Regions from separate parts of the Planococcus sp. TJ-301 genome, predicted to be linked through region 2. Evidence: riboswitches for the same ligand, from Rfam matches in the RefSeq annotation. Region 2 holds a riboswitch; each other region holds the start of a gene.
What was found. A riboswitch is a leader RNA that binds a small molecule or an ion and turns the genes downstream of it on or off. The one in region 2 is predicted to bind S-adenosylmethionine.
Positions count from the first base shown of each region.

Region 1: linked by a shared signal. The riboswitch ahead of AC4EHJ_RS09350 (sulfite oxidase-like oxidoreductase) and the one ahead of metK (methionine adenosyltransferase) in region 2 are both predicted to bind S-adenosylmethionine.
Region 3: linked by a shared signal. The riboswitch ahead of AC4EHJ_RS11070 (MetQ/NlpA family ABC transporter substrate-binding protein) and the one ahead of metK (methionine adenosyltransferase) in region 2 are both predicted to bind S-adenosylmethionine.

Region 1 covers NZ_JBZDOH010000001.1:1,899,925-1,909,731, forward strand. The annotation lists gene AC4EHJ_RS09315 (class F sortase) at 1-749, shown strand, start outside; gene AC4EHJ_RS09320 (DUF1048 domain-containing protein) at 906-1,238, opposite strand; gene AC4EHJ_RS09325 (DUF1048 domain-containing protein) at 1,315-1,530, opposite strand; gene AC4EHJ_RS09330 (SDR family NAD(P)-dependent oxidoreductase) at 1,844-2,641, opposite strand; gene AC4EHJ_RS09335 (GNAT family N-acetyltransferase) at 2,654-3,241, opposite strand; gene AC4EHJ_RS09340 (GNAT family N-acetyltransferase) at 3,296-4,348, opposite strand; gene AC4EHJ_RS09345 (copper amine oxidase) at 5,244-6,608, opposite strand; SAM riboswitch class I at 6,890-6,997, shown strand; gene AC4EHJ_RS09350 (sulfite oxidase-like oxidoreductase) at 7,078-7,740, shown strand; gene AC4EHJ_RS09355 (LLM class flavin-dependent oxidoreductase) at 7,793-8,851, opposite strand; gene AC4EHJ_RS09360 (putative bifunctional diguanylate cyclase/phosphodiesterase) at 9,149-9,807, shown strand, end outside.
Region 2 covers NZ_JBZDOH010000001.1:13,177-22,983, forward strand. The annotation lists gene AC4EHJ_RS00135 (metal ABC transporter substrate-binding protein) at 1-504, opposite strand, end outside; gene yidD (membrane protein insertion efficiency factor YidD) at 593-823, opposite strand; gene AC4EHJ_RS00145 (Dps family protein) at 930-1,376, shown strand; gene ytkD (RNA deprotection pyrophosphohydrolase) at 1,445-1,903, shown strand; gene AC4EHJ_RS00155 (alpha/beta hydrolase family protein) at 1,884-2,669, shown strand; gene pckA (phosphoenolpyruvate carboxykinase (ATP)) at 2,733-4,322, opposite strand; SAM riboswitch class I at 4,560-4,671, shown strand; gene metK (methionine adenosyltransferase) at 4,875-6,080, shown strand; gene AC4EHJ_RS00170 (gamma carbonic anhydrase) at 6,295-6,810, opposite strand; gene AC4EHJ_RS00175 (alpha/beta hydrolase) at 6,903-7,703, shown strand; gene AC4EHJ_RS00180 (LLM class flavin-dependent oxidoreductase) at 7,725-8,738, shown strand; gene AC4EHJ_RS00185 (SDR family oxidoreductase) at 8,774-9,535, shown strand; gene AC4EHJ_RS00190 (DUF948 domain-containing protein) at 9,611-9,807, opposite strand, start outside.
Region 3 covers NZ_JBZDOH010000002.1:20,343-30,149, reverse strand. The annotation lists gene AC4EHJ_RS11110 (SRPBCC family protein) at 1-166, shown strand, start outside; gene AC4EHJ_RS11105 (YehS family protein) at 218-736, opposite strand; gene AC4EHJ_RS11100 (hypothetical protein) at 865-1,080, opposite strand; gene AC4EHJ_RS11095 (tRNA dihydrouridine synthase) at 1,212-2,201, opposite strand; gene AC4EHJ_RS11090 (threonine aldolase family protein) at 2,406-3,506, opposite strand; gene AC4EHJ_RS11085 (GAF domain-containing protein) at 3,603-4,541, opposite strand; gene AC4EHJ_RS11080 (DegV family protein) at 4,728-5,573, opposite strand; gene AC4EHJ_RS11075 (acyl-CoA dehydrogenase family protein) at 5,969-7,156, opposite strand; gene AC4EHJ_RS11070 (MetQ/NlpA family ABC transporter substrate-binding protein) at 7,195-8,022, opposite strand; SAM riboswitch class I at 8,224-8,350, opposite strand; gene AC4EHJ_RS11065 (protein-export chaperone SecB) at 8,681-9,079, opposite strand; gene AC4EHJ_RS11060 (hypothetical protein) at 9,112-9,516, opposite strand; gene AC4EHJ_RS11055 (hypothetical protein) at 9,540-9,807, opposite strand, start outside.

The DNA.
Region 1 (9,807 bases), 1.9 Mb from region 2:
AGACACTGCAACGTGAGCGCCAGGAAAGCATCCGAGGCATGGAACCTGCTCGGATTGAAATTCCATCGATAGGCGTTGACACAGCGATTGAGCCGACCGGCATCCTTGAAAACGGTGAGATGGGCGTCCCTGAAGACGTCGACCAGGTGGGATGGTTCGAGCCTGGCTACAAGACCGGTGCCAAAGGGCATTCCGTTCTTGCCGGACACGTTGACAGTTTGACTGGCCCTGCTGTTTTCTACGAATTGCAGAATGTGAAAATCGGTGAAACCGTAGCCGTCACAGACAAAGATGGACGGAAAATGGTTTTCGAGATAAAAGAAAAAGTGAGTTATCAGACCGACAAAGCGCCGATTGAAGAAATCTTCGGACCTTCGGATAAGCGCATGATCAATTTGATTACGTGTACTGGCGACTTTAACCGATCGATCGGATCACACGAAGAGCGTCTTGTCGTTTCCGCAGAACTTGTTTCCGATTCTGCTGTTGTCCAGAAAGCGCCCCAAGCACCGACAAACGTCGAGGCGACTTCGTTCAGCCTTTCTTGGCACGCAGTGCGCGACGATGCCATTATCGGCTATCGCGTCTACGAGGAAGACATCGAAACAGGCGAAAGCAAAAAAATTGCCACTGTGTCGTTGTTCGACCGCAAGAATATCGAAATCGAACAGGATCCCAACAAGCGCTACTACGTAACAGCGGTTGATGTGGACTTGAAAGAGTCCGAAAAAACAGAAGCACAGCAATAGGCAGAATCCCGGGAAACCGGCGGTCCTGCTGTTTTTTCGTTTAAAATGCTTCATCACTTTCTTCTCCAGCTGGTTTCGAGCAAGACAGAAGGCAAAATAATGCAGTCACAAAACCTCATCCGTCCCGTTCTTTTTCCCATTAGAAGTGCGGTATATTTAAATAGAATCGTTCCCTCTCCCGAGTTTCCCCATCATGTCACGGTTAAGTTTTTCGCGAAAGTTATCAGTCCACTTTTTCATGTCGCTCAAAAAATCGTCGCAGAAGCCTGCAACGTCTTCACCTATTACGTCGAGAACGTGCTTGCCGTCTAGATCGCTAGCTTCAAACAACCCAAGCATTTCGTGCTGCGTTTTCAACATGTCAGGTCCGTCTCCTCTCGCTAAGCTACACATATATCCTTGGATTTTTTTAAACACGAACCGGTAGTCTTCAGGCGACGCTTCCACCCTGGCCAGCTGCGGCCTGTACTCTTTTTTGTCACCTATCATTTTTTTAATAAGCCCCGCATCATTATTGCCCCTTCCTATTAAATTTTTCCATGAACTCTTTGTTTAACTTGTCCCGCTAATTTTCAGTACCGGTAGCTGCTGCACGCATAAATTCATCACAAAATTCATCGACATCCTTGCCTAAGAAGTCAAGAACCTTTTTGTCCTCTGCCGCGCTTGTTTCAAGTAAATTCACTAAATCCGTAAATATCGCCATGTCACTACCAGGAGGGCCGACGCTAAACATAGTATGTTGAATTTTGCGAAATGCAAACCGATAATCTTCCGGCAGAGCAGTCCGGTTCTACATGAATGAATGATTATTATTATTGAAATCATTCTTAAGAGCCAACGGGATTTCAGCAAAGAAAAAAGCCCTCCAATAGAGGGCTTTTTTCTGGATGTTGAATGGAATTTTGCAAACTTGGACACCGAAGTCCTTCGAACTATTTCGGACCGTAGGGTAAATGCTTAAGATGAGATTATTCCCAAGCCAGTTTCCGAATGAATGCCGCGGCCATTTCGTATGGAGAACGCTGATCTAATAGTTACTATCTAGATAGAAATTATTTTTCATCACTTCGCCATCGAATTAACGGGTTTATTCAGCGCGCTCCCATGCCCCCGTCTATTCGGTACTGGCTTCCAGTAATGAACTTAGAATCATCACTAGCCAAAAACAAAACTAGCTTAGAAACTTCCTCCATACTTCCATAGCGACCCAGTGGAATGCGCGACGAAATGTTGTTTCTAACGGCTGAAGGGTCGTCAGCGTTCAGTGCTTCTTCAATCGCCTTCATCATAGCTGAATCCAAAGGCGCAGGGTGGATGGAATTAACACGGACCGAATCTTTGGCTACTTCCAGTGCCGCAGTTTTAGTAAGGCCGACAACGGCATGTTTGGAAGCCGAATAAAGAGAATTGCCGCTGCTGCCCATAAGGCCGGAAACGGAAGAAGTGTTGATGACACTGCCACTTTTTTGAGCGGACATAATAGGTAATATATGCTTTAGCCCTAAAAACACGCCGCGCACATTAATATTGATAACCGCTTCAAAATCTTCTATTGTCTGCTCAATCAGCGGCGCAATTTTTCCGATGATGCCAGCGTTGTTCAAAAACACATCGATTCTTCCCCATTTTTCGATGACTTGCTGTACATAAAGCGCGACTTCCTGTTCATCGCTTAAATTCGATGCCAAGCCGAGCACCTCTCCTTTGGAGCTCAGGCTTTCGACCACTGCGTCCAGAGCCTTTTGGTTAATGTCGACTAACGCCACCTTAGCTCCCTCCCGCAGTAGAAGTTCCGCGGTATTTCTTCCAAGCGCGCCCGCTCCGCCAGTGATTACAGCTACTTTTCCCTCAAGTTTTCCGGCCATGAATTTTCCCCGCCCTTTCAGCATCGTTGCTCCGCTTCAGCGATTTACTGGCTGTCCACTTTCTTCTTCCATCCAGTAATTGCTTTGCCCACAAAGTTCTTCATATTCACTTTTTAGGATGCCCACGATAATCCGATCGTAGTACCGGTTGTTCCTATAGGCATGCTCACGTATTCTGCCTTCTTCCCGCCATCCGCATTTTTGGACGTAGAGATTATAAGATGGGACATTATGTTCGACAATATCTCCATCCAAACGGTGCAGCTGCAGTTCTTCGAATGCATATTTCATGGTCGCCATCACTGTATCCCGTCCGTATCCGTGGCCCTGCATATTCTTTTTTCCAATCAGGATGCCATGGTAAGCGGAACGGTTTTTGAAATCGATGTTCGTTATGGTTGAAATGCCGATAAAGCCATCGCTGGGGGTATCGATTGCAAAACGCAAGTGATGGCCGTCAAATGCTAGGCTGTCAAACCACTTGTTCTGCTGGTCCGACGAAATGGGGTGGGACCACCCTCCAAGCAAATAACCGATATCCGGATCGTTATGAAAACTTCTCAAACTCTCCATATCGGATTTTTCCAAAGCCCGCAGCGTCACTTTTTTCCCTTGAATGTTCATACCTGCCACCTCTTCCCAAGTATTATCAAGCTTGACCAATCATCTTGCTCACTCTCAAATGCTCCGATATAACGGGAAATAGCCGTCTACTGAGAGGGACCGGCTTGCTGTCATGGCTACTAATTCAGCATAAATCTCCGGATTATAAATATTTGTCCCCAAAAAATATTTGTAATTATTGCCATTGGTGAAAGATGTTTTATATTGGAACAAACTATCTCCTTCCCGGTAACCACCGCCTAAGTGCAATAATTTGCACTTCATTTTTTTGGATAATATCACCATGAAGTTGAAGAGCAAATTATTTGGCCGCAGATCTAAATAGTTTTTGTCCGAAGCACCCAAATGGTAATGGGCAAAATATTTTGTGGCCAAGAGGATGGCTGCAGCTATGACTTTTTTCCCTAAGTATACAAATAAGAGATATGATTTGGAGACGAGGGTATCTACAAGCTGTTTTTGGATAGCCGAAAAGCAATAATAATAACTATCGGCTGCCTCTTTGCGCTTCATAGTTGCATTATATAAGTTCAAGAAAATTTCAATATTTTCGTCGCTCTTATCAACTTTTTTGCAATAGAGATCGTTGGATAAAGCCTTTTTAATATTCCGCTTAGTCATTTGGCTGTATTGTTGCTGGATTTGCAATAAACTTCCTGATAAATCGACAGCAGTGGTCTTGCGGATGTAATTTAAATTGCAGTAACCGCTTAGGTAACTGGCATTATTCAAGAGAGGGTGCAGCCTAACGATTTCTGAAACAATATCTTTTTCCAAGCAATACGCATGGAATCGGCTAGTGAATTCTTCCACAACTTTCGCATTCCCAAAAATCAACGGTCCCCCATATCCGTATGGAGTGGTGATATCGTAGATTGGTTTTGCTGTATAATGGTTAATCTCTCGCAGGATAAAAGGATAAATGACCCTTCCTAGATTATTTTCAAAGAATACGAGCTTTGCCTGTCCATTCTCTTTTTCTGCATTCCATTCGCAATATTCATAAGTATAGTAAACATCCTTCACAGGAAATTCATTTACTACCTTATCCCAGTGATCTTTCGTTTCAATGATAGTGATGTTTGAAGCTTGGATGTCAATCATCATAATAAACGCCCCTCTCTTTAGATGCGAAATTATGTAAATAACTAACAGTTGATAAGTTTATTATTACTGCTCAAAGTTAAAAGTAGGTTAAATCAATATAATTTTTCATCAGATTTTCAGAGATGAGTGAAATGTTGCTTTGTGCTGGTTTGATAGGAAATTAATAGTGGGAAATTAAAGCAGCATGCGTTGAAGCTTATGCTTCCAAAAGAATTTTAATACACAAAAAAGCTAGCCGATTAAGCTAGCTTTTTCAAGCGTTCGAGTTATTCCTGTCTCCCTTTGCGAATGCTGATAATTGTTTTCAAACGTTCAAACATCAAGTTTTCTCCATTAAATGCCCATCTTTTCTTGAACCGGATGAAACTTAATAATAAGTGATTTTTTCAATTTCCTTTCACATTCACGTTGCTGGATGTTCAGTTTTGCAAAATTTCCAAAACCAAGGCATTAAGTTATATCCTTATCAGGATAACAAAGAGTAAGTAAAAAACCTTTGAATCTCTTATCCCATAAGTTTTTATTTTTCTAGTATAGAAAAATCGGAATAATTATTCCTTAAACTAAAGCATTAATAATGAAGGCTGAAAAATACTTATGCTTTTCTTTTTGAGAAAAAATTTTTATTGATTTTCATTGTTAAAGACAATGAACCGGCTTTAAACGAATACGGGATGAACCTGAAAGCTGCCGTTTATTCTCTTGATAATGATTAGGCTGCTGACACTTTTAATGAGAATATTAAATTAGATGACTTAGTTTGGTTAATGGCATGTACCCCGTAGTCAACAGGTGCATGCTTTTTTACTTCTCTGCTTCATCGATCCATATAGAAATCACTAGTATAAAACAAAAAAAGCTAGCCGATTAAGGCTAGCTTTTTCAAATGCTGCGATTACTGTTGTTTGCGTGTGCGTAATGCGATCGTAGTTGTCAATCCAGCAAGCATTAATCCTGCAAGGATCCACATGAATGGCAATGTTGATGACTCAGTGCCGCCCATTCCTGTTTTAGGCATTTCAGATGGCATTGCTGCTTCACCGAATTGCTCAGGGAATTGGTCAACGATTGCTGCTGATAGACCAGCTGCAGGCATTGTCATGTGCGCGTATGCTTCACGCATAGAGCTGTATGCTGCGTCATAGTCGCCAGCTACATAAGAATCGAATGATGCTAGCAATTGGCTTACGTGTGCAGTCAAACCTTCTTCAAGTGCTGCAGCAGGTACACGGCCTTCAGTTGCGCCATCAAGAAGTGCTGCTTGTTCAACGATGTACTCGTCAAGTTCAGCTTTTGCTTTTTCTTGCCCTTCAGCATTGTCTTCACCTGTTGCTACTACGTAATCTACAAAGTAACCGATGTGTGATTTCCATGTTTCGTCGAATGCTGCTCCAGCTTCTTCGCCGTAAACGGATGTTACTGCAGCAGTTAAGTCGTCAGCATTTGCCAATAAAGAAGCAGCTGCCGTGTCGAAGCTTTCAGCGCCATCAGCACCGTCTTGCATTGCCATTACCGCTAATCCAGCATGCTCAGTGAACGTTGTGTTCAAAGAAGCGCGTAGATCGATTGCCGGTGTGTCCGGGTTTGTGTTTTCAAATTTATCAGCGAATTGGTCAGTGATTGCGATTGAAAGAGTTTCAGCGAACATGCTCATGTGCTGGATTGATTCGCGTTCAAGAGCATATGAAGTTTCAAAGTCTCCCGCAACGTAAGCGTCAAACGATTTGATCAACTGGTCAATGTGCATATCCAAGCCTTCGCTCACAGCTGCTGCTGGCAAACGTCCTTCAGTTGCTGTATCGAAGAATTCAGATTGTGTTGTTTTGTATTCTTCAAGTTCAGCCAAAGCCTGGTCTTTTCCAGCTTGATCGTCATTTGCTGTTGCTGTTACGTAATCCACGAAATAGCCGATATGCGATTTCCAGATCTCGTCGAATTGAGCTGCGCCTTCTTCACCGTATACAGAAGCGACTGCCGCTTTCAAATCGTCAGCGTTTGCCAACAATGCGCCAGATGCCTGGTCGAAGTCTTCTGCTCCGTCAACGCCTTTTCTCATTGCTTCTACTGCTAAGAATGCATGCTCCGTTAAAACTGTATCAAGTGCGATGCGAAGTTCGCCCGCTGGTGTTGCTGTTCCTGCTCCAACTTCGCTAGACGCTGGAGTTGAATGTGATGATCCGTGGCTGTCAGCCAATGCCGCTGTCGGCACCAATAGGGCTAGTGTAAGTGGAAGAGCTACTAATAATTTGTTGACTTTCATAAATGAACATCTCCTTTTTCTCTGTGTTTTATTTGATTCTGACTACAAAACGCACGTGGTTCATTTTTAGATCACTCTTTTTTAAAAAAACTTAAAATTCTTTTTTTCTGCCCTGTGATCCGTCCACCTGCCCAATTTTCTTTATATAGAAGAAAGCCGTTTTTTTCTATCTGAACGGCGTTCTAAAAAGTTTTATTCGAATAAATTCTTCAACATCATTGTCATCCCGTGGCCAATTGGATAGAATAAGTCTTATCAGAAAAATTACATAAAACTACGTAACCTTATCAAGAGAGGCAGAGGGACTGGCCCTATGACGCCCGGCAACCGCTAGTTTGACTAGTATGGTGCCAAATCCAACAAAGCAGCGATGCTTTGAGAGATGAGGGAGAGTCTGTTCTTGCTTTTGCGCCTAACTCTTCCTCTCGCGAGGGGGAGTTTTTTTGTGTGGAGGAGTGATTAGATGAAGTTGAACAAAGCAGACCGCATCAAACGGACCCGCGTGCCGGTGGCCGATCCGGCACTCGCTGACCGCTTGCCGCCCGGGCAAGTGCTGACCGAGCGCTTTCCAGTTTTGCACGAAGGCGAAGTGCCCGAATACAATATGGACGACTGGACACTGAAAATCTATGGCCGCGTCGAGCAGGAAGTGACGCTGTCGTATAACGATATTTTGGAGCTCCCGCAAACGACGGTGCAGCGCGACATCCATTGCGTGACGCGCTGGTCGCGCTTTGATAATTCCTTTACTGGCGTGAAGTTTCAGGACTTGATGAAAGCGCTCGGCGTTACGCCAAACAGCCAATATGTCATGCTCCACGGCGATTACGATTACACGACGAATGTCGCGCTCAGCGATTTGGACCGCGAAGATGTGCTGCTCGCCCATTCACTGGACGGCGAACCGCTGACGGCCAAGCACGGCTATCCGCTGCGCTTTGTCGTGCCGCATCTGTATTTCTGGAAAAGCGTCAAATGGGTGCGCGGCATCGAGTTTGTCGACGAGAACCATCCTGGATTCTGGGAGCAGAACGGCTTCCACCTGAACGGCGACCCGTTCAAAGAAGAACGGTTTTCAGGAGAAGACCTGGAGATTCCGGATGATGAATGGGAAAAGAAAGAATTCGATTGAACGCGAAAAAACGGCTCATCCCCTGCGGATGAGCCGTTTTTAGGTTTTGTAGTTATTTTATGGCGGTGAATTTTTTCACAGCTGGCAAAATTTCGGTCGCAATCAGCTCGATGTTGCGCTCGATCCGGCCGAACGGTACGCCACCGAAATCCATTTGGGCGATATAACGCTGGTGGCCGAACACTTCGTGCTGGTAGAGAATCTTTTCGATGATCTGCTGCGGGCTGCCGATATTCATCACATGATGGGGATGCGCGCCTTGCATGAAATGAGGCTGTGGAAAACCTCGGCCGTTGGTGCGCATCATGCCTTTATCCACATGTGGGTAACTTTCTTCGAATGCCTGCTGCGTCGTTTCGGCCGCGTTGAAAAAGCCGGCAGTTGCGACCGGGAACTCAGCGGGATCGAAGCCGTTTTCAGCTAATGCTTCGCGGTAAACATCAATCGAATGCCCGAAACTTTCAGCCGGCCCGCCAAGTGTGGCGAGCATCATCGGCACGCCTGCCTGTCCGGCCTTTATGGCGCTCGACGGATGGCCACCGACTGCCCGCCAAATCGGCAATGACCCATTGTGCGGGCGCGGGATGACCTCGGCGTCGCGCAGCGATGCGCGGAATTTTCCGCTCCAATTGACCTTTTCCTGCCGGTTGATCTCCAGCAGAAGATTGAATTTCTCTTCGTACAATTCTTCGTAATCATGGACATTATAGCCGAGCAGTTCAAAAAGCCCGATGCGCGAAGCGCGTCCCGCAATGATTTCCGCACGTCCGTCCGAAATCAAATCGATCGTCGAGAAATCCTCGTATACCCTTACCGGATCGGATGTGCTGATGATCGTCGATGAACTTCCCACCTTGATGTTCTTCGTTGCTTGCGCAATCGCACTCAGCACGACGGTATGCGCTTGTGTGGCGAAAAATTCCTGATGGCTTTCGCCGACGCTGAAGAAATCCAGCCCGGCTTGGTCCGCGAGCTTTGCCATTTCGATGATTTCCTTGATCCGTTGCCCCGCAGTAATGCGGTTGCCCGTGTGCGGATCCGGCAAATGGTCGCCAAGCGTATAAATGCCGAACTCCATCCCTTTGCTTTGGTCAATGCGGTATTTCTCCATCTTCATCCGTCCCTTCCGTATGTACTTTAAATGCCCTAGCATCAGTATATCTTCCATCCGGCGTAGATGTTACTAATCCGCTTGCCGCTTTTATCCTTGGCTTTTCAGGCTTAATAAAGGAATAAAAACCCATTCTTTTGTTTTCCAAATGCGAATAAACTTATTCCATTTTAAGGAATAATTAACTATAATAAGGAAAAATATACTTTCAAAACAATTTTTTATTCCTAGCCATTTCATTTCAAAAAAATAAGGAGGTGAAACGCCATTACCAGTTTATCCATCAAAAATGCTTTCATGCTGTACATAGTCCTGCACATCGGCGTTTTCTATTACTTGGTGCTGCACAGTACAGCCAATGACCCGGCCACTTTGCTGGCGATCAATTTGGTTTCCGCTTTCGCGCCCTTAGTTGCAGCTGCCGTCTTGTTCGCTGTTTACCGAAAGATTTCCGGCAAGGAAAAAGTTTTCTGGCTGCTGGTTTCTCTCGGCTGCTTAAGCTACGTGATAGCGGAAGGCCTGTGGATTTACACAGAAAACGTCCTCGGGAAAGAAATACAATACCCGGGATGGACCGACCTGTTCTATTTTCTGCAAGTCGCTTTTTATCTGGCCGCGATTTTGTACCATCTTTGGCAGGTACGGAGAAATCTGCAGCCGTTAAAAGTCATCTTTGACATGGGCATCATTATGGCCGTGTTCACTGCGCTCAGCTGGCATTTCATCATTCGTGACCTCATAATCGGACCGGCTTCTGTTTTAGCGCTTATCGTTTCCGCCAGCTATCCCATCGGCAGCCTAATGCTGCTGTTCGGCCTGATCAGCTTTTACACAGGCTCTTTCCCGCTTTTCTCCCGCAATGTTCTGAATTTGATAGCAGCCAGCTTGTTAATCCAGATTGCCGCTGACAGCATCTACCTTTACACAACAGCAACCGGCAGCTACTTTTCCGGGAC
Region 2 (9,807 bases):
GACATGCGGGTCTGTTGAGCCGTGGTCGTGGCCGTCGTGGCCAGCTTCTTCAGCAGGCTCTTCTTCATGTGCATCCTTATCGTGGGATTCTTCCTCATGCTCATCCTCATGCGGTCCAGCTGCTGCATCCATCTCCTCGTCCGAGATCGAGTCGGATGTTGCTGTGAATTGGACCTTTTCATTTTTCAATGTATCTTTCGCTTTGCCGATAAAGCCTTCCAAGCCTAAGCCGACGTAGAACATCAAGTCAGCCTCTGCCAACTTGATCATGTCCTGTTGCGTTGGCTCAAAGCTGTGTTCATTCGCTCCGGCAGGGTAGACCGATTGAACCTCGACATGCTCAGCGCCGATCCGTTCCGTAAAATATGTGAGCGGATAAACAGTCGTGTAAACCTGGACTTTCGACTCGTCCGCCTGTCCGTCTTGTGCTTGTTCTTCGCCGGCCGGAGTGCCGCAAGCCGCTAATAATAAAGCCGATGATAAGATTGCAAATAACTTTTTCATAATTTATCCTCCAAAATGTAATGATTACGTTTTAACTACTTAACGAATAATACAGCAAATCTTTTTAAAACACAAGAAAAACCACCAATCATTTTTTTGGTGGCCATTCTTCGGGGACAAAATCGATGCCGCCTTTATTGAAAGGGTGGCAGCTTAAAATTCGGCGTACTGCGAGATAACCGCCTTTCAATGCACCATGCTTCTCAACGGCTTCAATTCCGTAATGGGAGCAGGTCGGGTAGAAGCGGCAGCTTGGCGGTGACAAGGGAGAAATGAACCGCTGGTAAAAGCGGAAAAACTTTAAGAGGAATGTCTTCAATTAGATTCATCTTCTTTCACGGTAATTGTCTGTATGTTTATTGTAAGCAGGGGAGAGGTATAAATAAAGTATAAGAGCTTATCAAAACTTGAGGAGAGTGGGCAATATGTCAAAAGAGTTAAACCAAGAAATGAACGTACAGGTGGCAACATGGTCGGTGCTGTATACGAAATTACATAATTTTCATTGGTACGTGAAAGGCCCTTCATTTTTCACGCTGCATGTGAAGTTCGAAGAATTATACAACGAGGCTACTTTGCATATGGATGAAATCGCAGAACGCCTATTGGCGCTTGGGGGCAAACCGGTTGCGACGATGAAAGAGCAATTGGAGCTGTCGGTCGTAAAAGAAGCGACATCAAAGGAAACGGCTGAACAAATGGTCGATACAGTCGTGAAAGATTATAATAAAGTCATGAAATCCCTGAAAAAAGGCATGGAATTGGCTGCTGAAGACGGCGACGACATGACCGAAGATATGTTCAACGCTATCCATCAGAATCTTGAAAAGCATTCTTGGATGTTATCTGCTTTTCTTGGCGAAAAGAAGTAAAATAGAAGGACTGGAGCGTGCACTGAACGACAGTGCACGCTTTTTCTTATGAGCCAAGGAGTGAGTGGATGAAATATATAGATCTGAACGGCATCGAATGCGAGCTTTCATTTGAAAAAGAATCGTTTCCTGCGCCATGCAGGCACGTATTGGTTATTTGCAAATTCAGCGGCGAGTGGGTGCTGACGAAGCATAAAGAACGGGGGCTTGAGTTTCCGGGAGGCAAGGCGGAGCCTGGCGAAAGTTTACAGCAGGCGGCAATAAGGGAAGTATACGAGGAAACGGGTGCTGTTCTCGCAGAATTGGAATGGTTCGCGGAATATCGCGTCAATACGGATCGTCCGTTCTGTAAAACCGTCTTTATCGGGAAAGCGCAGCGGTTAGAGGAGATTCGCTTGATGGAAACCGACGGCATCGTGCTCATAGGGGAGTTAGAACCGGATAACAAATATAGTTTTCTAATGAAAGACGACGGAATGAAGGCAATCATGGAGAAGGTGGAGCATCTTGGAAAATGGAACGATTAAATCGAAGAAAATGTATCCTTCGCCGAATCCGCATGTGCGGCTGACAGAAATCAGTTATTGGTCAGAAGGATTGCTCGTGAAAGGCTTGCTGGCCGAACCGGAAAAAAGAGGCGCTTATAGCGGCATCCTTTACCTGCGCGGCGGCATCCAGTCAATCGGCATGGTCAGGCCGGCGCGGATCGCACAATTCGCCGCACAAGGATTTGTGGTGTTTGCACCTTATTACCGTGGAAACCGGGGCGGGCAAGGGCGCGATGAATTTGCCGGAGCGGATCGATGGGACGCGGTTTATGCAGTCGACGTGCTGAAACAATTCTGCTCAGAGGCAGTCCATATCCTGGCTTTCTCCCGTGGAGGAATCATGGCTATATGGACCGCAGTCCTGCGGCACGACATTACGTCTGTCGTCACTTGGGCAGGCGTCACAGATACCGTACTGACGTATAAAGAACGGCCAGATATGCGGCGTATGATGAAGCGGCTTTACGGCGGCACGCCAAATACAGCATTGGAGGCGTATGAGGAGAGAAATCCTTTGATGCGCTTGAATGAAGCGCAAGCTCCGTTTCTAATTATCCACGGGCTGAAAGATGAAAACGTGTTTCCAGCACAAGCGTTTTTGCTGGAAGAAGCGTTGATCCTAAACGGTCAAAAGCACGAAACCTGGTATTTTCCGGACTATACGCACTTCTTCCCGCCAGCCGTGAACCGTAAAACGGCACGGTCTTTGACTGAGTGGATGAAGAGCCAAGAAGTGGATGAATAAGACCTCAAGGAAAAAAGCCGCAAAAAAAGAAGCTATCCGCTATGGATAGCTTCTTTTTCCTAGTTAGTTTTTAATCGGTCCGCCTTGTTCACTGATATCAGTGGAGACAGTACCGAATTTCTTGAAGTTCGCTTCGAATTCTTGTGCAAGCTCTCTTGCTTTCTGATCGTAAGCGGCTTTGTCAGCCCAAGCATTGCGCGGGTTTAATACTTCAGTAGGAACACCTGGCACTTCTTTCGGAATTTGCAAGCCGAATACAGCTTCTTGTTCCGTTTCGATGTTGTGGAGTTCGCCTTTGATTGCTGCACGCACCATTGTGCGTGTGTACGACAATTTCATGCGGCTCCCGACGCCGTAGACGCCGCCAGTCCAGCCCGTATTCACTAAGAACACTTCAGACCCATGCTCATCGATTTTGTCGCCAAGCATTTCAGCGTAGACAGTCGCGTGCAATGGAAGGAAAGGTGACCCGAAGCACGTAGAGAATGTCGCTTCCGGAGAAGTGACGCCGCGCTCAGTGCCCGCAAGTTTCGATGTGTATCCGCTTAGGAAATGGTACATCGCCTGCTCTTTTGTCAATTTGCTGATTGGAGGCAGTACGCCGAAAGCGTCTGCAGTCAAAAAGACGATTGTTTTTGGATGGCCTGCCACTGAAGGGAAGACAATATTTTTGATTGCATGGATCGGATATGCTGCACGTGTGTTTTCTGTTAAAGAACCGTCAGCGTAATCCGGAATGCGTGTTTCTTCATCCACTACTACGTTTTCAAGTACAGAACCGAACGTGATTGCGTCATAGATTTGCGGTTCATGTTCGCGCGTTAAATTAATCGTTTTCGCATAGCATCCGCCTTCAATGTTGAAGACGCCGTTATCAGACCAGCCATGCTCGTCGTCGCCGATCAATTTGCGGTTTTCGTCTGCAGACAATGTTGTTTTGCCTGTTCCAGACAAACCGAAGAACAACGTTACATCGCCTTCTTCGCCGACGTTCGCTGAACAATGCATAGGAAGGATGCCTTGTTCAGGAAGCAGGTAGTTCATGATCGAGAAGATCGCTTTTTTCATTTCGCCGGCATATTCTGTTCCGCCGATCAAGATGATTTTTTGCTCCATCGATACAATGATGAAAGTTTCAGAATCCGTACCATCCACAGCAGGATCTGCGTGGAACGTTGGTGCATAGACAATTGTGAATTGCGCTTCGTGGCTTGTCAATTCCTCTTTTGTCGGACGGATGAACAGTTGATGAGCGAATAGGTTATGCCAAGCGTATTCGTTGATGGTCTGAATGCCCAGACGCGATTCAGGATCAGCACCGGCGTATCCTTTGAATACGAACAGCTCATCTTTTTGCTTCATGTGGTCCAGCACTTTAGCGTACAGGTTTTCGAAAACTTCGGATGAAATCGGGCGATTTACAGAACCCCAGTCAATTTTATCTTTAGAAATAGCTTCATCTACGATATATTTATCTTTAGGGGAGCGGCCAGTGTATTTGCCAGTTTCAGCTTTTACTGCGCCATCTTTCGTCAAAACAGCTTCTCCACGGGATGTGGCTGCTTCGATTAATTGTGGAACTGATAATTGCACGTGTATATTTTGGCCATTTAAAAGATCCTTTAAATTGCTTGAGAAGTTTACTGGATTCATTTATATGTACCTTCCTTTTCGGTTATTCCCATAGCCATGGGGAGCTTGTATATTTCGTAGATTAGTATAACACATTATAGCCATTAGTCTATACTAATAACCCGGTGACATGAAAAAGTAACAATAATTTGGCATTAATCCATTCATCGTGTGGATCAATAAAGTTTTGCACTTCTATTTGGCTAAAAACGTTGACATCACTATATACATTCCGTATGATGAAAAATTGTACGGATACTCTTATTCCGAGCTGGTGGAGGGGACAGGCCCTATGAAACCCGGCAACCTGCTGCATTTGCAGAGAAGGTGCCAAACCTGAAGCAAGGAACTCAACCTTGGACGATAAGAGTGAAAGGTGCTTATGATGATTTTTCCTTTCCTCATTTATTTATGAGCGAAGGGATTTTTTTATGAATCGCCCTTAATCCTCGTGTGCAAAGGCCACAACGGCTTGAAGTTCAATCCAGTTCGGCTGGAACGGACTTGACATGGGAAAACGAGTACCGTATCAATTTCGAGAGCAATCTCGCAGGATATAAGGAGGAGCTTTTTTTGACAAACCGTAAATTATTCACATCAGAATCAGTAACAGAAGGACATCCGGATAAAATCTGTGACCAAATCTCAGATGCCATCCTTGATGCAATCTTAGCAGCAGACCCGAACGCACGGGTAGCATGCGAAACGACAGTAACAACAGGTTTGGTGCTTGTTGCGGGAGAAATTACGACATCGACGTATGTCGACATCCCAAAAGTAGTGCGCCAAACAGTTAAAGATATCGGCTATACACGCGCGAAATACGGTTTCGACTCTGAAACAAGCGCTGTTTTGACAGCGATTGATGAGCAGTCAGCGGATATTGCTGCGGGAGTCAACGTGGCTCTTGAAGCACGCGAAGGGCAAATGACTGATAAAGAATTGGATGAAATCGGAGCAGGAGACCAAGGTCTGATGTTCGGATACGCATCTAACGAAACAGAAGAATTGATGCCATTGCCAATCAGCTTGGCACATAAACTGGCTCGCCGCCTTGCAGAAGTGCGCAAAGAAGAGATCCTTCCATATTTGCGTCCGGATGGCAAAACGCAAGTGACGATCGAATACGATGAAAACAATAAACCGTTCCGCGTTGACACAATCGTCATCTCGACTCAGCATCACCCAGAAGTGACGCTTGAGCAGATTCAGCGCAACATCAAAGAATATGTCATCAACGCAGTCGTTCCGGCTAATTTGATCGATGAGGATACAAAATACTTCATCAACCCGACAGGCCGTTTTGTTATCGGTGGACCACAAGGAGATGCGGGCTTGACTGGCCGCAAAATCATCGTAGATACTTACGGCGGTTATGCGCGCCACGGCGGCGGTGCTTTCTCAGGCAAAGATGCGACTAAAGTGGACCGTTCAGGTGCATACGCTGCACGCTATGTTGCGAAAAACATCGTTGCTGCAGGCCTTGCAGACAAATGTGAAGTCCAAGTGGCTTACGCAATCGGGGTAGCACACCCGGTTTCAATCGCTATCGATACATTCGGAACAGGCAAAGTAAGCGAAGACACTTTGATTGACTTAGTACGCGAAAACTTCGATTTGCGTCCAGCTGGCATCATCAAAATGCTTGACCTGCGCCGCCCAATCTACAAGCAGACTGCAGCATACGGACATTTTGGCCGTACGGACGTGGATCTGCCATGGGAACGTACGGATAAAGCAGCAATCCTAAAAGAACAATCAGGCGTTGCTGCAGAATAAATTAATATAATAGTAGAAAAGACGATCGGCAAATCTGCCGGTCGTCTTTTTTTGAATAAGAACAGCATCAATAAGCCATTGAATAGTTGGAGAAAAATGATAGAATAAATGTAAATAATTAAATATTCTAAAAATAATGGATATTAATTCGTTTGCATTGCAGGAAAATGCGCAGCTTAAAAAAAGCCGGCTTTTGGCCGGCTAGAAAATCTTTTTATTTTTCTTGCAGCGATTTGTAATAAGCACCTTTTTCAGCATATTCGCGGACGATTCGCTCCATGTCTGCTTTGTCTTCGTCTTTTAGTTCACGGACAACTTTTGCGGGGCGGCCGAGGGCGAGCATGCCTGGCGGAATGACTTTTCCAGGCGGAACGAGGCTGCCCGCTCCGATAAATGCCCCTTCGCCGATTTCGGCGCCGTCAAGAATGACGGAACCCATGCCGACAAGTGCTCCTTTGCGGATTTTGCAGCTGTGCAAGGTGACTTGGTGGCCAATGGTTACGTTGTCTTCAAGAATCAGCGGATTGTTCGGGCTTTGGTGCAAGACACAGAGATCCTGGATATTGGTTTTATTGCCAATGATGGTCGGTGCGACATCGCCGCGGATAACGGTATTGAACCAGACTGAAGATTCAGCGCCGATGGTAACGTCACCGGTAACCGTCGCGAAGTCCGCGATAAAAACCGAAGGATGAATGTCTGGCTGTTTGCCGTGGAAAGGATAAATCATGGGAAAACCTCCAAATTAGTTAATAACTATCTTTAATCCTATCAAATTCGATGCAAAGGTCAAAATATTGGCGTTCATATGAAGATAAGGGGATGATGGATTTGTGGAAATGGGAAGCGGAAGGACAGGCGAAAGCGGTAATGGTCCTTGTACATAGTGCATACGAACATCACATGAAATATGCGTGGCTGATCGAACAATGGCGGTCTGCAGGCTTCCATGTCATCATGGGGGACTTGCCAGGGCATGGCCGCGGAATTCCGGGCAGCAAGCCGCATAACGAAGCTTTTAACGATTACGAAAAATCAGTGGAGCAGGCGATTACGGTTGCTTTGGAAAATGAGCTGCCGGTTTTTGTATTAGGCCATGGCCTCGGAGCGACGATCGCGATGAATGTTTTGGGCGAAAAAGCTTTTCCGGTAGCTGGAGTGATATTGAGTTCGCCGTGGCTCCATTTACTGAAAACCCCTTCTGTCTTGGCGCCCGCTTTATCAAAGTTGGGAAGCCTTCGCATTGACCACGGTTTGAAAATTGAAGACTTAACGAGCAATCCGGAATCGATCGAATCAGAAAGCGGAGACCCTTCCTACCGCACGGCTGTGACGATGGGCTGGTACCGCGAATTGCATTCTTATATGAAAAAATCCATTTCTGCGAAAAGGCGATTTCCGGATATTCCGGTTATGGTCCAAACGGCAGGAAATGACAGGATTGCAGATAAAAGTTATGCCAAGCGCTGGCTGCAGGACCGCGAGCTCGGTCAGTTCAGCTACAAGGAATGGACCGGTTGCAGCCACGATTTGTTTTTGGAGCAGCAGCGGGAAGAAATATTTTCCGCAAACCATTCCTTTGTCAAAGATGCATTGCGCTTGGTCGGCTATGTTGTGAATTAACCCTAAGCAAGGAGGAATAATGTGTCATTGAAATTCAGTATTTTAGATCAGTCGCCTATAGCAGAAGGCAGTACGCCGCAGGAAGCGTTGAAAAATACGGCTGAACTCGCATGTCGTGCCGAAGAATGGGGCTATACACGCTTTTGGGTTTCAGAGCATCACGATGCGGCGACGCTGGCAGGTTCGAGTCCGGAAGTGCTGATTGCCCATCTTGGAGCTGTGACGAAAACGATCCGGCTGGGTTCTGGCGGCGTCATGCTGCCGCATTATTCGGCATTTAAAGTCGCAGAGAATTTTAAGCTTTTGGAGGCTTTGTATCCGGGACGGATCGATGCCGGAATGGGCAGGGCGCCGGGCGGAATGCCGCGTGCAAGCTACGCATTGAACGACGGAAAAGCGCGGGACGCGAGCCGTTTCCCGGAACAAATCGATGAATTGCGGATGTACCTGGACGATGCGATTCCGGAAGACCATCCATATTATGGCATGAAAGCGACGCCTGTAACGGCCACTGCACCGCCGGTTTGGATATTGGGTTCAGGCCAAGAATCCGCGTTATTGGCAGCGAAAAAAGGGTTGCCTTATATGTTCGCCCAATTTATCAACGGTGAAGGCGGACAAAGTTTCGCATTGTCTTATCGCGAGCGATTTGTGCCATTTAATGGAAACAACCCTTATCAAGCTGTTGCTATTTTCGTAGTCTGCCAGGAAACTGAAGAACAAGCCGAGCGAATAGCCGCTTCGATGGATATGGCATTGGCATTCGGTGCACAAAGCAAGCCGCTTTCGGGAACGCCTGCACCGGAAAAAGCGTTGGCGTATACCTTTTCGAAATTCGAGAAATTGCTCGTCGAAGAAAACCGCAAACGGATGATCGTCGGCGATCCGGTCCAGGTAGTGGATGCTTTGGAAAACTTGGCTGCGGGCTATGGAGCGGCCGAAGTAATGATTGCAACGATCACATTTGATTTCCAGGATAAATTGTCGTCGTACCGCTTAATTGCGGAAGAAATGAAAAAGCGCTCTAACTTGTAACTGCAGGTTGTTAGTTTGAAAGGAGGAGGCAGAAGGTGAAAATCGCAATTGTTACTGGTGCCAGCCGGTTGGACGGCATCGGGGCAGCCATTTGCCGGGAATTGGCAGAAAGCGGTTGCCAGATCTTTTTTACATATTGGACTGAATACGATAAAAACATGCCATGGGGAGTAGAAGCAGAGGAACCCCAAAAGCTGCAAGCGGAACTCGCAGCATTAGGCATTAAGGTGGCGAGCCTGGAAGTGGACTTGGCTCACCCTCATTTTGTGAAGCTTTTATTGGACCGAGTTTCAGTCCAACTCGGCGAACCGGACATATTGGTCAATAATGCTGCGTATTCGACGGCTACTGATTATTCCAGTTTGACAGCGGACGAATTGGACCGCCATTACCAGGTGAATGTCCGGGCAACGGCTTTGCTGAGTGCGGGATTTGCGAAACGTTTTAAGAAAAAAGCTGGCGGCAGAATCATCAATATGACTTCAGGTCAGTTTCAGGGCCCCATGGCTGGAGAGTTGGCTTACGCGGTGACAAAAGGTGCGGTCGATGCATTAACTTTCACGCTTTCCGCGGAAGTTGCGCCGCTTGGCATTACGGTCAATGCCGTGAACCCAGGTCCGACCGATACCGGGTGGGCAACAGCGGAAACCAAAAGCTTTTTGGAAACGAAATTCCCAACGGGCAGGCTCGGACAGCCACGGGATGCTGCAAAGCTCGTGAAATTTCTCGCCAGCGATGAGGCGGAATGGATTACGGGGCAAATCATTCATTCAGAAGGCGGCTTTATGAGGGGGTAAATTGAAAACGGATAGCTACAATGGTTAAAGCCAAATGAAAAGACAGCCTATGCGGCTGCCTTTTTTCATTTCATATTAATTTTCTTCGCTGTAAATGTTAACTATTTTTTTTGAAGATTTGCGGTTTTTCGCAAACTCGATTAAGTCGATCGCTGTGCTGCTCAAATGATTGGCTTGAGCAACATTATTCTTGTCGCGGTATACTTTCGATGAAATATTCGTGGTAATCGCATGGACTGTCGCGTTCAGGTCAACGACCGAATTCTTGGTGC
Region 3 (9,807 bases), on a different contig from region 2:
CGAATTCTTGGAAGAAGAAAACGGCACGCGCATTATTAGCCGCACCGTGTTCGACTCAGAAGAAGACCTGCGCAAAGTCACTGACATGGGAGCTGTCGAAGGAATGACCGAAACGTTCGACCGCCTCGAACATTATATGGAAGAAACACAAAACAATCTGCATTGAGCACAAAAAAACGCAAACCCGGAATTGGGTTTGCGTTTTTTCCTATTTTCTTCATTTACGGTATTTCAGGCCCAGGCCTTTCAAAAAATTGCGCGCATAGCGGTCGCCGCAAACGCTGTAGTTTTTATGCCCTTCTTTGCGCAGCATCGCACTCATCTCGCTCTTTGTGACCGTCACACCAGCCAGTGCCAGAATTTCAAGCATATCCTCGCTCGTCAGCTGCAGCGCGATTTTCACTTTCTTCAACAGCAAGTTTTTTGATGGTTCATTCGTCAAAGCGGGCTTGTCGGGCTGGCCCGGCTTCGGTTCTTGCTTGCCTCGTTTAAAAATGATCAATCCGTTCAGGAATGACTCGAATGTTGCGTCACTGACGCTCAAATAATCCTTGAATTCGTCCTCGCCCATAATGCCGCCAGCTTGGCCATCGTAATCTTCAGGGGTTTTCGTCAGCATTTTCATGACATCTTCTTTTGACACTTTTACGTCGCCAAGCTTAAAGATTTCCACCATGTCATGGTTTTTGATATCGAGCGCGTAGCGCAATCTTATGAGTAAATCGTTGTTATCCATCCCTATACCTCCTGGGCAAACTGCTGATTCATGCAGTTGTCTCGTCAAAGTCAATCATAGCATATCGCAAGCCTTTCAATAAAAACAGCACCGATTTCCGTTGCGGGAAATGGGTGCTTCGCTTTGCATTACGCGCCGCGCGGTTCTTTTGGCGGTTGGCACACGTCGCATTTGCGTTGGTCATTCTTATTAAACTTCGTAAATGTCTTTTCGAAATTATTGCCGCATGCACATTTGAAAAGCAGCTTTTGTGAAAACCCGTGATATTCCGTCGACAGCAATTTGCTATCTGAATTTTTCTCCACAAACGTTCTGATTTTATCGATCGTCCATCGTTTATTCATTTTTTACACCTCTATGGTTTATTGATAGGCGTTGGGCCATTCGTTCACTTATGAGCAAAAGCCGCAATCGTCCTAAGTTCTTCATTATAGCACGTACCGGCTTCTAATCAGCAGTTATTGCACAGCTGATTTCACAATACCGGCTTTGGCGCAGTAATTTCTTCCTCCCCAAAAGCATCAAGCAAAGCCCGCACTTGATCTGTCGTCTCGGTATACATCAATTGGTTTCTCAACTCGCCCGCTCCACGGACGCCACGCACGTAGATCTTAAAGAAACGGCGGAGCGGTTTGAACGAAATCGGCTCGATTTCCGTTGAATACTTATCGTGCAGGTCCAAATGCAGGCGCAAGAGATCGAATAATTCCTCGGTGCTGTGTTCTTTCGGCTCTGTCTCAAAAGCAAAGGGATTGTGGAAAATCCCACGCCCGATCATGACGCCATCGATGCCGTATTTTTCGGCAAGCTCGAGGCCTGCTTGGCGATCCGGAATATCCCCGTTGATCGTCAGCAATGTATCAGGTGCGATCTCATCACGGAGTTTCTTGATTTCCGGAATCAGCTCCCAATGCGCAGGCACAGCGCTCATTTCTTTTTTGGTGCGCAGATGAATCGATAGATTGGCGATGTCCTGCTCCAAGATATGGGTCAGCCAGCCTCTCCACTCTTCCACGTCGCTATAGCCGAGGCGCGTTTTGACACTGACAGGCAATCCGCCCGCTTTTGCAGCTTGTACGATCTCCGCTGCATTGTCCGGGTAGCGGATCAAGCCGCTGCCTTTTCCTTTTGCAGCCACGTTCGGCACTGGGCAGCCCATATTGATATCAATCCCTTTAAAGCCCTGTTCCGCCATCCCGATGCTCATGTCCCGGAAATGCTCGGGTTTATTGCCCCATATATGAGCCACCATCGGCTGTTCATCCGGCGTGAACGTCAGGCGTCCACGCACACTGAAAATGCCTTCCGGGTGGCAATAGCTTTCTGTGTTCGTAAACTCTGTAAAAAATACATCCGGCCGTGCTGCTTCAGCCACCACATGGCGAAACACAACATTCGTGACATCTTCCATCGGGGCCAATACAAAAAACGGCCGCGGCAAATCACGCCAAAAATTCTCTTTCATATTTAAATTCCAATCCTTTCGTTACAGGATGAGAGGTCAGCCCAACATCCAAGATCTATGCTGTAAATAAATTAAATCTGCAAAATCATTCTATCTTTTCTTAACCTTATATAGTTTACACGAGTCACGCATTTGTGGAAAGCAGCGCGTTTTGAAAAGACAAAAACCCCCTCAACCCTTTGTTGAGGGGGGTGGCATCCATTTCTAAGGCTTAAAATGATGTGTCATGCTTTGATCCAGTCCTTCAAATAAGCTGGTGACGAGTTCTTTAGGGATCTCTGAATATTGGTCTCCCATGCTAAATTCAAAATAACAAGACTGTTCATCAACCATTGTTAAACGGCCAGTTATTCCTACTTCCATCTCTTGTCCCAATTCGGCTAAAACCGCTTCTACCCGCTCTTTGGCATACGGAAAATGGACATGGAACATATTGGACACAGGAACAACCGGAAGCGTGGAGATGCCGTAACAAGAATTGAACAAAGCAGCAACTTCCTTTGCCTCTTCGAAATACTGTCCCATTTTATGAGCGCGAATGTCAAAGTAATAATCTGCTGAGATGATATAAGGATATAAACTAATCAGATCGCCGCCATGCCGCCTTTTCCAAACTTTCGATTGCTGAATAAAATCTCGATTGCCAGCTAATATGGCGCCGGCGATTCCACCAATCCCTTTGTATAAAGACAAGTAAACGCTATCAAATAAAGCACATACTTCGGCCGCAGTTTTTTGGTAATAAGGGAGAACTTCAAGCAACCGCGCTCCATCAAGATGCAGCCTGATTTGCTTTTCCCGGCAATACTGCGAAATCTGTTCGAGCGTTTCGAAGCTCGGTAATTGTCCGCCTATTTCACGTTGAGGCAATTCCAGCAACACTGCCGCAATCCCGTCCTCCATTTTTATCACATCATCCAGATCGATTACACGATGGCGATCCGCAAGCAAAACCGTTTCAATGCCATGCAGCTCTTTTAACCCATCTTCTTCATGAATTTCTAAATGGCTCAGCGGGTGATAAGCCACTTTTTTTATTCCTTTTTCATCACACCATATGCGCAAAGCAATTTGCTGCGCCATTGTGCCGCTGGGGAAAAAAACGGCGTCATCTTTCCCTAATAATGCAGCCATTTTCTCTTGGAAATCCTCAATAATCCGGCCTTTCCCATACATATCACTTTCCAAATCATCGTTCACGTTTTGGAAGGCTTCTTTTAAAACATGAACATTGCGTGCACTATGATTTGCCAACTTGTATGTGGATTGATTGTAGGTCTTTTGCAATTGGCTTGTTTCGCCCATCTTGTAAGCTCCTTTTACCACTCTTTTTTTGGAAAGGGTCTCCTATATTACTTGTAATGAAAAAAGTATACCTTTTGATTATTTTAGAAAAATTGCTTAAAAAAATTTATACGTGTTCTTTCCGGCTGTTTTTGCACGATATAAGGCATTGTCTGCATTTTTAAGAAGCGTGTTTAAATTGTTTTCATTACCGGCAGGATAAGTTGCAATGCCAATGCTTGTGGAGAGTTCATATTCGGCACCCCATGTACTTAAATCGTTAAGCAACTGTTCCGCTCGCTTGCTGCTTTCCTCTTTGCTAGAGATGCCAGAGAAATTTATGATGAATTCATCTCCCCCTAATCTAACGACAAAAGCATCATTATACTCTTTCACAAAGTTTTGGAGTCTCTGAGCAACTTCCTTCAACACTAGATCCCCCGTATCGTGACCATGCACATCATTCACCTTTTTAAATCCATCCAAATCAAGAAAGTATAGCGCTCCTCCGTTTATGGAATTGGTTTCAAAAAACTTCGAAAGATAATGTCTGTTGTATAGTTCAGTCAAAGAATCTCTATAGGCAAAGCGCTCCAGATCCAAATAATAAGAAAACATCCTGACTATTCTTTGCAGCAGAACTATGCTCTTGCTGTTGAAATGGCTTTCTTCGTGATGCACTGCACACAAAGTTCCAAACCGCTCCCCGTTTACGCGGGAAATCGGAATCCCTAAGTATGACTTGATATTGGCTCCTTCGAGTACTTTTTTTAAATCACTCGGACAAGCTTTTTTAATATCCTCATAAATTAATGGCTGTTTTTTTTCAAAATCAATTCGATCACATACTGTCTCTTCAAGGTTTATTGTCATTCCTTCAGTCAGAAGAATACTTGTGTCAAGATCTGACAGCTTCAAAATAATTTGCTGCGTATCGCTGAATGAAGTTAAGTAAATCAATTGGTCAGGCAGAATTTCTTTTGCAAGATCAAGGACATCTTCAGCCAGCTCATCAAAATTCTTATACATTTGCAAGTCTTGTACCGTTATTACCATCATGCACCTCGATTATTGTCATGTTTTACTTCTCAGTTGATTAAACTAAAATTTTACTTTATTTCTTAAATTTTAACATATATAGCTAAAGACTGTTTAATAAGATTTCTGCTAATCAAGGAGCCGATTAAAAAGAGGCAAACCCATTTTGGATTCGCCCCTTTTTTAACCGTTTATAATAAAAAATCAATAAGCAACCCAGCTTAACCCCGTAGTTCCTTCCCCCGCATGTACCCCGACACATACACTAAGTGGAACAACTTGTACTTTTAAGCCTGGAAACTCCTGCAAAAGCTCGTTCTTCCATATTTCTGCGTCAGCCGCATTATTGCAATGAATAGCCGCAACTTCCGGTACAGTGCCTTTCGCCATATCCGCGCGAAGTGCATCAGTCACGGTATTTTTTGCCCGCTTGTTTGAACGGACTTTTTCTTTCATGACCGTTTTTCCATTTACAAACGTAATGACCAGTTTGATGTTCAGGATATTGCTTAAGAATGCTTGTGTGCCGGAAACCCGACCGCTTTTATGCAATTGGTTCAAGCTTGAAGGTATAAAAGATAAATGCGATTTAGCTGTCATATCCTTTATTGTCGCAACAACTTCTTCTACGTCCTTGCCTTCTGCCAACAGGCTATCGCCAATTTCAATCATTTTCACCATCGGAAAAGAACCGATTTTCGAATCAATAGGATACACTTGGAAGTCTGACATTTCCGTAGCCGACTGCGCGCTTTCAAATGTACCAGAAAGTCCGCTGGATAGGTGTAAAGCAATCGCAAAATCATATCCTTCGGACTGCAATTTTTCGTATAAAGAAAGCATTTCTCCAATTGCTGGCTGCGAGGTTTTAGGCGAGACTTTCGCTAAGCGTAATTTACCGTAAAACACTTCCTGTGTAAGGTCGAGGGACTCCCGATATGACCCATCGTCAAAAACAACGCTAAGAGGCAGGACATATACATGATGTTTTTGGATGAAAGCTTCATCCAATTGCGCAGCTGTATCCGTAATCCAAGCTATTTTCTTCATTAAAAAATTTCTCCTTTAAATGCAATTCCGTATCGGAAGCAATTCTCTGCTACGGATAACTTACCTGACGCACCTATGGGAGGCTAGTGATAGGTGTCATATAAGCGCAAACTAAACAAGAACGTTTGTAAGCGCAGACATAATTTGAACTTATATAGCCTATTTCCTTGATGGTTGCAGCCGCCAAAATAATTAGTTGAAACGTTCGTAATTTCCTAAGGCGCGAGACGAATGCTCATACTAAAAAAGAGCGGTGATCCAATAAAGGGTCAGCGCTCTTTTGATGTTTCATTTCTTCTAAAAGAAGTGGATAAGAAGAATATTCATGAATTTAATATGAATCAAATTGAACGAGTTCTTATGGAGGGTGGAATAAACGGGAGAGCTTCTAGTTGCTATTTAATGACTTGTTCACTCAAAGTTTTTTTCACAGCCTGGTTTCCAATCGCATAGTCAGCAAGCAACGGAATAACCATATCATCCATAGGTGGATTGTGAAGGCCCGCTCTCACATCCCGGTAATATCTTTGCAGTGGGCTCTTTTCTGATAAACTATGAGCACCTGCTACCCTCATTGCCAAATCAACAACGGTGATTGCTGAATTGGTGACAGCTACCTTCACGGCTCCCAATTCCGGATTCATCTTTGATCGTTCCTCTTCATTCGACTCATCCCACTGCTTCGCTACAGAATATAGAAAATGTCTCGCTCTGACTAGTTCCAATTCGATTTGGCCAATCTTTTGCTTAACATTCGGCAGCTCTATAATCGGACCGTTAAGACTATTCGGCGAGTATTCTTTTGCAAAACTGATGGCATAATCCTGCGCTGCCTGTGCAATGCCGAGGTAGCATGCTGGAATATGAAGCAGCCATCCAGCTGCCTGTTTTTTTCCAGGTTCGAGAATTTCGACTAATGAGTCTTCCTCAAGCTTGACGTTATTCAATATCAAATCATGGCTCCCTGTACCTTTCATGGCTATACTATCCCACGTTTCTTCGATCTCTACCCCTACTTTTGAGCGTGGGATGAGGAAAAATCCAATTTCACCTGTCTCTTCAATCGCAGCTGTTACGTTGAAATAATCCAATACGGGAGCCATTGTCGTAAACGTCTTCCTTCCATCGATAACCCAATGCCGTCCATCCTTTTTAGCTGTTGTAGAAGGTTTTCCTCCCCTTGTCGGACTTCCTGTTTGCTTTTCTGTCGCACAGTTATTGATCAATGTCACATTTTCTCTGATATCGTCAAATAGTTTTTTCAGCATAGACTCTTTCCATCTATTCTTTTCTCCCAGATCTTTAATGATTCCCATGTGCCAGCCGATGGACAATCCTGTGGATCCATCAGCCTTACTGATAACTTCTTGGTAGCGCAGCATCTCATATAATGAGATGCCTGCTCCTCCGTACTCCGCTGGAATCGTCAATAAAGGATAATGGATTGCTTTCAGTTCTTTAAAATTCTCAAATGGAAACCTTCCTTCAAGATCGTTTTCGGCTGCTCTTTCTGAGAATGAGGCAACCGTATGTGTCAGTAACTGCAAACGCTCTTCAAAGGTCTTATCTGCTGTGATATCCATGTACACTTCACCTTTCTTTTTCTAATACGGGTTCTTATTTATTGATCCCATTCCTCTGTTAAGATGAACCCGTCATATTGTTCATTCGACTCGATGTATTCCTTAAATTCCTCTGATTCATATGCTTCCTTCAAATCTCTCGCCCATTCTGTATCCTCGTTTTCTTCCTCAATCGTTACAACAATCCGGTGCTGCTCAGGTGTATCTTCAATCTTGAGGGCATCTGTAATTTTCCGGTCCGGAGCATTGGCAATATAATTGCCATTGACGACCCCAAAGTCAATGTCCTGCAGTGATACTAGAATTTGAGCAGGGTCTAATACTTTAATGTCAATGTCGTAATCGGCTGTTTCAACACCTTTTAGGTTGAAATCAGTCACCCCTGCATCAGACGAGACAGTCACCCATCCCAACTCCTCAAGAATACGCACCGCTCTTTCCTGGTTTACCGGATCATTCGGCACCCCTACGGTTGATCCGTCTTTCACTTCATCCAGGGATTGATGATGTTTAGAATATAATCCTTGAGGGGCACTCGGCACAAAAGCAATACCGGTCATATTCATGTTTAATTCATCATTCATCCCTTCCATATAAGCTGTACTCTGAAAAATACTCGCATCAATTGAACCTTCTTGCATTGCCGGATTCAACTGCATATTCTGAGAGAAGGTTGTCGTATCAACGGTGTACCCTTTCTCCTCTAAGATGGGCAAGATGCCTTCTTTGAATTGCTGCTCATAAGTGCCAACTCCGAAACCGACCCGCACTTCTTTCGTATCCCTTCCGGAAGCTTGATCATTGCCGCAGCCCGCTAATAATAGGGAAGCTGAAAGCCTCAACACACCAATTAAACGCTTTTTCATTTGCTATCTCTCCTTGTTTTTCATTATTTTACTCTGCCCCTGACAAATCTAAACCAGTTGCATATGCGGCAATTTTATAAACTGGAAATGATGTAAAACATTTCGGCGGTTCGATACCTTTTACTCCTCACTCTTCTCAATCCATTGAATAGAAAAAAGCCCCCTCTCCATAATTAAGAAGAGGGGCTCACGGTCCGGCTCTTCTCATCTTTCAAGTGCTGTCTAGGGCACCTGCTGGATTTGGCACAGTTACAAATCGGAATGTTCTCCAATTAGTTCCGCTGCCGAAGCTTCAAAGGGCCAGTCCCTCCACTTCTCTAGATAAGAATTTATGTATACTCGGAAATTTAATACCGAGTAATCTGATGTGATTAATACAATATCAGACGATCCATTTCATTACAACACATTTTCAGAAAATCATTTTAATATTTTATTCAACAGAATAGAAAAACTCCCTCTCACTTAGTGAGAGGGAGTTTTTCCGGAAGGGCTGATGATTTACATCATGCCGCCCATTGACTAGCGACAGATATAGGATGGGATGGCATACTAGAAAACCTATTATATAGAAGGTTTTCTTTTTTCTTATTTACAGAAAACTATACAAAGCTATTTTCAATGTTGCCGGAGTGTTGCCAGAATTAAAAGTAACGTCTTAATCTTGACCAAAATTACTTGTATTGATTGTTGGCAATAAAATTGCATCATGCGAGTCTAAACTACTCACCATCGATATAATACTCCGTACATAAGGATAGAGTATAGCAGTACCATTAACTGATAAGAACTGGTGTATTTGATCAATATCATCAAGATTATTAATTTCAAAATCTCCAATAACTTTGAGTGATATCTTAATATCGTTCTCTGTATTTTTTATACGAACAGTCAACTCAACTTTTCCTTCTTTAAAGTCTTCTGTGACTCCGTAATTTAGAGAAAGACTTAAATCCTTATCTTTTTGGTCTTCAAATTCTTCATCGAAATCCATTTCTTCTTTCGTAAAGACTAATTTCTCAATTGAATACCCTCTAAATGTGATAACTGGTTCCATTTTAATACTCCTTTAAAGAAATCGTTTAGAATTCAAGCCGCTAATGAGACTTCTTTTGATACATTCGTTGTTACTACATCCTTATTAATTATTGTATTCATAACTGCTGAAATTGTATGGTCGGCTGAATTTAAAAAAGTATGGTTAACTTCTACATTCAACTTAACATTTTGACGCAGCTTCTTTTCTTCAGCAATTTCTCCTGTTTGATTCTTAACATTTTTAGTTGAAGAAGGAAATAACATCTGACTATATATGCTATCAAATAAAAGCTCTTCCACTTTTTGCGTTTGATTTTTTTTCACCATAGCAAATTCTCTGTATTCTTGAACTTCGTTCATAAAACTACTTAGTTTTTCTTCATTTTCTTGCATAACCGGTTTTATAGCGGAATGAAAAATATCATTTAGTTTCATGAGTTGTTCACTGTTCAACATAACAATCACCCCTAATTTTTTTATTAGATTTGATTCAATCCGATAATTACTTCTGTATCTTTTATGGCTACATATTGAGTAAACCAGGGATCTTTGTTTTTTTTCCCTCCACCATGGGTAAAAGTACACTTAATTATCTTGAAGTTTTCGACTAACATCATGTATAAATCAATTATTAAACCAGCTGCATGAGGTGTTCCTCGAAAGTTGTTGTCTAGACAAGCCTCTAATAATTCTCGGAATTGTCGAGCATACCCCTTATCTTCAGGTCGTTGCATATCTTCAAGTTGT